DNA from 2 places in the Priestia sp. JV24 genome. Region 1 is predicted to be linked to the other one. Evidence: a T-box and tRNA genes for the amino acid it is inferred to sense, from the RefSeq annotation. Region 1 holds a T-box; the other holds one or more tRNA genes.
The links. The T-box of region 1 lies ahead of ileS (isoleucine--tRNA ligase). A T-box ahead of a tRNA ligase gene usually reads a tRNA of that ligase, here a tRNA-Ile.

Region 2: it has a tRNA-Ile gene. The T-box ahead of ileS (isoleucine--tRNA ligase) is inferred to sense a tRNA for this amino acid. The anticodon was not compared.

Annotation. Positions count from the first base shown of each region.
Region 1 covers NZ_JAPCIN010000016.1:361,399-364,814, forward strand. The annotation lists gene ileS (isoleucine--tRNA ligase) at 1-1,117, opposite strand, end outside; T-box leader at 1,170-1,411, opposite strand; gene OK414_RS14350 (DUF6037 family protein) at 1,775-2,431, opposite strand; gene OK414_RS14355 (patatin-like phospholipase family protein) at 2,721-3,416, shown strand, end outside.
Region 2 covers NZ_JAPCIN010000023.1:466,526-469,941, forward strand. The annotation lists gene OK414_RS23670 (MFS transporter) at 1-938, opposite strand, end outside; gene sodA (superoxide dismutase SodA) at 1,068-1,676, opposite strand; tRNA gene OK414_RS23680 (tRNA-Ser) at 1,874-1,966, opposite strand; tRNA gene OK414_RS23685 (tRNA-Ile) at 1,978-2,054, opposite strand; tRNA gene OK414_RS23690 (tRNA-Asn) at 2,058-2,132, opposite strand; tRNA gene OK414_RS23695 (tRNA-Met) at 2,173-2,246, opposite strand; tRNA gene OK414_RS23700 (tRNA-Asn) at 2,248-2,322, opposite strand; gene OK414_RS23705 (DUF456 domain-containing protein) at 2,385-2,870, opposite strand; gene OK414_RS23710 (DUF1189 domain-containing protein) at 3,218-3,416, shown strand, end outside.

The DNA.
Region 1 (3,416 bases):
CGTCTTGATTCGCTAAATAACGTACGATATCAACGTCGCAGTCTTTCACGAAACGTCCTTGAAACGGCGGCACTTCAGATGTGTACTGGCCTTTTTCATCCACAACATTCACAAATGAAAAGCCGTTTTCTTTTACAACTCTGTAATCATCTTCCCCGTAAGCAGGTGCTAAATGAACAACGCCCGTTCCGCTTTGGTCCGTTACATAATCAGCCGTTACCACTTCATGCCCTTTTTCCACTTTCACAAAATTAAACGGCGGCTCATACGACATTCCTTTTAACTCATTTCCTTTATGATGAGATAAAACGCTATATTCTCCTTTTAACACTTTGTCTGCGAGCGCTTCTGCCACTATATACACGCTGTCGCCTTGCTCGGCGCGAACGTAGCTCATCTCTTCATGCACCGCAAGCGCCACGTTTGATGGAAGCGTCCAAGGCGTTGTCGTCCAGCCCAAAAAATACTCATTATCGCGGTTTTTCATTTTAAATTTGACCGTTACCGTTAAATCTTTTACATCTTTATACCCTTGCGCCACTTCATGCGAACTCAGCGACGTTTGACAGCTCGGGCAGTAAGGTGATACGCGGTGGCCTTTATAAAGAAGTCCTTTATCATGAATCGTGCCAAGCACGTTCCATACACTTTCAATGTATGAATTCTCCAAGGTGATGTAAGGGTCTTCCATATCAACCCAATAGCCAAGCTGCTCTGTGAACGTGCGCCACTGCTTTTCATACACAAACACACTTTCCTTACACTTGTTGATAAAAGCTTCTACCCCGTATTTTTCAATATCATGCTTTCCTGAAATTCCGAGCTGCTTTTCAACACCGAGCTCAACCGGAAGTCCGTGCGTATCCCAGCCTGCTTTTCTGATTACTTGATGCCCTGTCATCGTCTTATAACGAGCCACCACGTCTTTAATCGTCCGGCCTAGCGCGTGCCCAACGTGAGGCAAACCGTTTGCTGTTGGAGGCCCTTCATAAAATACAAACGAAGGATACCCTTCTCGATTTTGAACCGACTGCTGAAACACATTTCCTTTTTGCCACTGCTGCTGGATACGCTGTTCGCGCTCTTGCGAAGACTCCCTTACATTCACTTCTTTCATGTGATACCACTCCTTTTAAAGTTAAAAGCACACAAAGAAACCCGTCCCTATGACTAGGGACGGGTTTTAACCGCGGTACCACCCTGGCTTCTATTGATCCGTTCATCAATAGCACTCAGCAACGTACAATCATACGCGTTCTTTTTAACGGTAGACTACCGTTCAAACTTACTTACAGTTCAGTTTGACTTCTCAGAGAGGATATTCCCCTGCAGCTTGAACACCGGCTTTCAGCTATCACCAGCTCTCTGTGGAACAAACTTGCAGGGTACTGATTCTCTTCAACGAATTTGTGTGCTTTTATTAGTAGCTATTGTATGCGGTTTGGAAGGGAATGTCAATGTTTTGAAATACTTATTGAGATCAAAAGGTTTAGATCTAGGTTATTTTGTTTCTGCACTTAACATTTGATCGATTTTATTACGCGCTGTTATCCCGTTCTTATCTTTCCATTCAGAAGTTCCACTGCTTCTTCGCTGTGTAATAAATATGGCTGCGGCTAAGACGGTACAGAAAACCTGGTCTTGTACAAATACATATCACGCATCTTTGCTTTCTAATACACGACTCGCATAAACATCGCGACGTTTACAATATAAATTATAAGACACTTTTTATAATCAAGGAAAAGTTAATATAAAAAGTAAAAATTTTTACTTATAAATTATTTTTCTTCTCTTTCCAGCGTAAAAGAATATCCTCATCTGTTTTTTGTCTTGAAGGATCCTCAGAAAAGCAAAAACTTATTGTAGTGTCATCCTTTAGTTTCTCAAATAATTCTGGTCTGAATATTGCTGCTTTTTGATTATTCTCAGGACTCCTTTGTCCTGATGTACCATCTTTTTTGGTTCCATTTCTTTTTACACCAATACAATAAATGCCCTTAGAAGAATCCGTATCCGTTTTATTCAAGTACTCTGTTATAGAACTCTTTAAATCTATCTCTTTATCAACTATTAATTGGTTTGGAATAAAAGTGGAGAACTGCTGTGTAAATTGTTGAATAACATCTCCCAAGTTTTCTTTATATTCAATTCCAAAAAATTTTCTAAATGATTTCATATCAGAGATATGTATCTTATACAAGTCTGCATAGGTACAAAAATTTTCGTTCCTCCCCCTCTTTTTAATAAACTCAAGCTTTACAATTGCATACTTACTGTCTTTCTTTTCGCGTTCTGAATAAACTTTCACTAGAACAATATATTCTTGCTTTTTGTACTGAAATAGAAAAACGTCTACAGCCCAATTTCGTTTTTTTAATTCATCTTTTATAATTTTCAAATTTTCTAAAGGTGCCTTTTGTTTATTCAAAATATTCCTCCTATCCCTTTTCTTAATTTCCGAAAAATATTTTTTATAATTATAAAAAAGAATTTTACAGAGTATATCAAAAAAATGGAATTTTATGAAGTCTAAACTTATTTTAAGATAAGTAAAAAGTTAAGACAAAACTAAAAGACATAAGCCTCTCCTAATACTAAACTCACATCCTATAAGCTTCCTGAAGAACTGATAGAAGAAATATTCATACCAACTCAACACATAAAATAAACATATACAGAATAATACCTCTGATAAAATTCGAAAGGAGAAATCACCTTTGACAAAATATAGAATTATGACCTTTGATGGAGGCGGTACTTTAGGTGCTTTAAGTTTACAGCTTTTGAATAGATTGACTTATCAAAACCTGAAGTTAATTAGTGAAACCGATGTTTTTTCAGGAAATTCAATTGGTTCATTTACTGCTCTTTCACTAGCAAGCGGAAGATCACCAGAGGAGACATTTCAGTTTTTCAAAGATCAAATCTTACCAGCGTTCAGCGTTTCCCGACCGGGCGGACCTGTCTTTAACCAGCAACTACCCTATTCTGGTTTTATTAAAGCCATACGAACATTTTTCCCCCGAGACCTTCGCCTTAAAGACTTAAAGAAACGAATTGTTGTGCCTGCCTTTCACTTGTTTGCACCAGAGCTGAATCGTTGGAATCCTGTGTTATTTCACAACTTTCCAGGTTCTCCTTATCTTAATGAAAAAGCGAGTGACGTAATCCTCCGGAGCAGCGGTGCTCCCGCGACGCAAAGAGCTTATCAAAACTACGTGGATGGGTATACGGTAGCAACTAATACCAGTACAGCTAGTATCGCGTTTGCAGTAGGGAAAGCAAAACAGCCGTTGGATCAAATTGCCGTATTATCCATCGGAACAGGTGAGCAGCCAACTCAATTAAGAAGAGATACAAAAGGATGGGGAATGGTGAGCGCCGATAACATACGACCTGAAGACATGGAAGAC
Region 2 (3,416 bases), on a different contig from region 1:
ACAGCATATATAATTAACTTTGGATACGATAAGTTAAAGATAAGCAAAAAGACTGCTCCATAGAGAAGGAGGCCCCCTGTGAAGATAAACCGAAGGCGATTTTTTTGCTTAATAAACCTTGAGGCAACATAGTATCCCACAAATGCAACCGCTGAATTTACCAGTCCATATGTTCCTAAAGCTAATTCACTTCCCGTCGTAATAAATACCATGACGGATACAACAAAAATGAACGTACCTTCACGCAACCCTTGAAAGAAATGAGCCTGCAATATTCGATTCCAGTCTTTATTGACTTTTCGTTCAGCCCATACCTCTTTAAATTTGTATACTCCTTCCGCTGCGCGTCTTGTAATAAAAAAACTAAGCACAACGGCACCGATAAACAATAGCAGCGATACACCAAACACAATTTTATACCCAAGTGATTCATACAAAGCGGAAATAACAAAGCCCGCTCCTAAAGGACCAATCATCCCTGCAAAAGAGTTTAAGATCCCTAAAAATCCGTTAAAAAAGTCTCTTGTATCCGGTTCTGTAATTTCAAAAGTTAGCACATTAAAAGCTAGCCAATAAAAGCCGTATCCTATACCCAGCAGCCCACCAAGCAATACTAAATACTCGGCTGCGTTAGCTCCACTGACTAATACAGCGATATAAAAAACAGCTAAAAAAGATACACCTAACCTTAAAACCACAACCCGGTCAATTCGTTTGGCCCATTTACCTGCTAAAATAAACGTAAGCGGCTGAAGCACCACTACCGCTAAATTATAAATAGCGAGATCCGAAAATTCGCCTGATTGTTTCCACAGATAAATGTTAACAAACGAATTGGAAATTGAAATAGCCAAGGCATAAAGACCGCCTATAATTAAAAGCAAAAGTAAATCTTTACTAACTTCTACATCTCCAACTACTTTTTTTAATAAAGGCATATCAAAAAACTCCTTTTCTCTTCTACACCTAGTGTGTGAAAAAGAAAAGGAGATATGTAAAAGAATTGGAAAACAAAAAAGCCAGTAAAGGTAATAATTACTTTACTGGCTCTTAAATACGTCTTTAGCTTATTTTGCAGCGTCGTAACGCTTAGCAACTTCGTCCCATTTTACAACATTAAAGAATGCTGAAATGTAATCTGGACGGCGGTTTTGGTAATTTAAGTAGTAAGCGTGCTCCCAAACGTCTAGACCAAGAATTGGCGTTTTACCTTCCATTAATGGGCTATCTTGGTTTGGTGTGCTTGTTACTTCTAAATCGCCGTTGTTTACAACTAACCAAGCCCAGCCAGAACCGAAGCGAGTTTTAGCTGCATTTGCAAATTCTTCTTTGAATTGATCAAAGCTGCCGAATTTGCTAGCGATAGCGTCTGCTAATTCACCAGTTGGAGCACCGCCGCCGTTAGGGCAAAGGATTGTCCAAAATAATGAGTGGTTCGCATGACCGCCACCGTTATTGCGTACTGCTGTACGGATATCTTCAGGAACAGCATCTAAGTTTGAAATTAACTCTTCAATACTTTTGCTTTCTAAATCCCCTTTGCCTTCAACAGCAGCGTTTAGATTTGTAACATATGTGTTGTGATGTTTTGTGTGGTGAATATTCATTGTTTCTTTGTCGATATGTGGTTCCAGTGCATCGTATGCATAAGGTAGTTCTGGTAATTTGTAAGCCATGAATAATTCCTCCTTCAAAATATGTAAGCATTTTGGCGCGAAAGCACCATATACGTTTAGATTAGCAAATTTACCCTACTGTTTCAAATAAAAAGTTCCTAATCCATGATTTATATTTACCTAATTCCCATTCGCTATTCTTTTAAACATAAAAAAAGCTTCTTTTTCTCAAAAGAAGCTTTGAATAGACGATAGTATGGCGGAGGAAGAGGGATTCGAACCCCCGCGGGCTTTAACACCCCTGTCGGTTTTCAAGACCGATCCCTTCAGCCGGACTTGGGTATTCCTCCAACCTTATAAATGGTGGACCCTGCAGGACTCGAACCTGCGACCGGACGGTTATGAGCCGTCTGCTCTAACCAGCTGAGCTAAGGGTCCACATGGCTCCACAGGTAGGACTCGAACCTACGACCGATCGGTTAACAGCCGATAGCTCTACCACTGAGCTACTGTGGAACAATATGAATTATGTAAGTCACAAACGTAAATTGGAAAATAGCGGCGGAGGGGATCGAACCCCCGACCTCACGGGTATGAACCGTACGCTCTAGCCAGCTGAGCTACACCGCCATGGCTCCACAGGTAGGACTCGAACCTACGACCGATCGGTTAACAGCCGATAGCTCTACCACTGAGCTACTGTGGAACAATATAACATTTACTAGCGACATTAAAAATTTAACATGTTTCTAGTCTAAAGTCAATATATTATTTTAAAACAGCGTATAAAAAATAGGCAATCATCAGCAGTTGAATAAATCCTTTTGAAATAGCACCACTAAAAAAGCCAATAACCGAACCTACTCCAATTTTTACTGCGTTGCTAATTGTAGTCCGATGAACAATCAGTTCTCCTACAATCGCTCCGATAAACGGCCCTAAAATAATTCCAAATCCCGGAATGACAAACGGACCTACAAGCAGCCCAACTGTACTTCCCCAAACACCTGCTTTAGTGCCTCCGAATTTTTTCACACCAATAATATTAGCTATATAGTCTGCTAAAAAAAGTGCGACAACTAACAATCCTTGTACCACCCAAAATAACCAGCTATAGGAGCTAAAATCATAAAATAAACCGTATATAACAAATCCTAGAGCTACAAATAGCACGCTCGGGATAATGGGATAAACCAACCCAACAAACGATACAACAAAGCTAACGATAATTAATACCCAACATAAAATAGCCATGCCCGCACCTATCCTTTTTATTATTACTATTTATCATACAATAACCACTCCTATAAAGAAAGACCTTGCACGACGAGTACTTCCTTTATTTCACTTTCGAATACCTCTTCAAATAATAATTTTCGAGTGTACCTCTGCAATATTAACAGCACGGTCCTCAAGGCGCCCGTAATATCAAAAAAAACAATGACGGCAAAACCTGTACATATACGCATAAAATGTGCTTGTAACATAACGCTCCACCGCATCATTGTAATTGGTAACGGTTTCTAAAATCTATTGTAAACCTTAAATTTTCGCTATAAAATAAGGTATAATAAGAATCTTCAATAAGAGGAGGCTTTACAATGAGCATGCTGAAAAAGATGGCATGGAGTTTTATTTCCTTCAAAAAAATAAGGTCGCTTCGCTTTGAGCATACGAATAAAACAATTGGTTTTGTGCTGTTTCTAACATTTATTTCTTTGCTGCCTACATTTTTCTTTATGACTTTGACGATTGTAAACGGCTATCATATCGCTACTACAGATCTTCCGAAATCTGTTT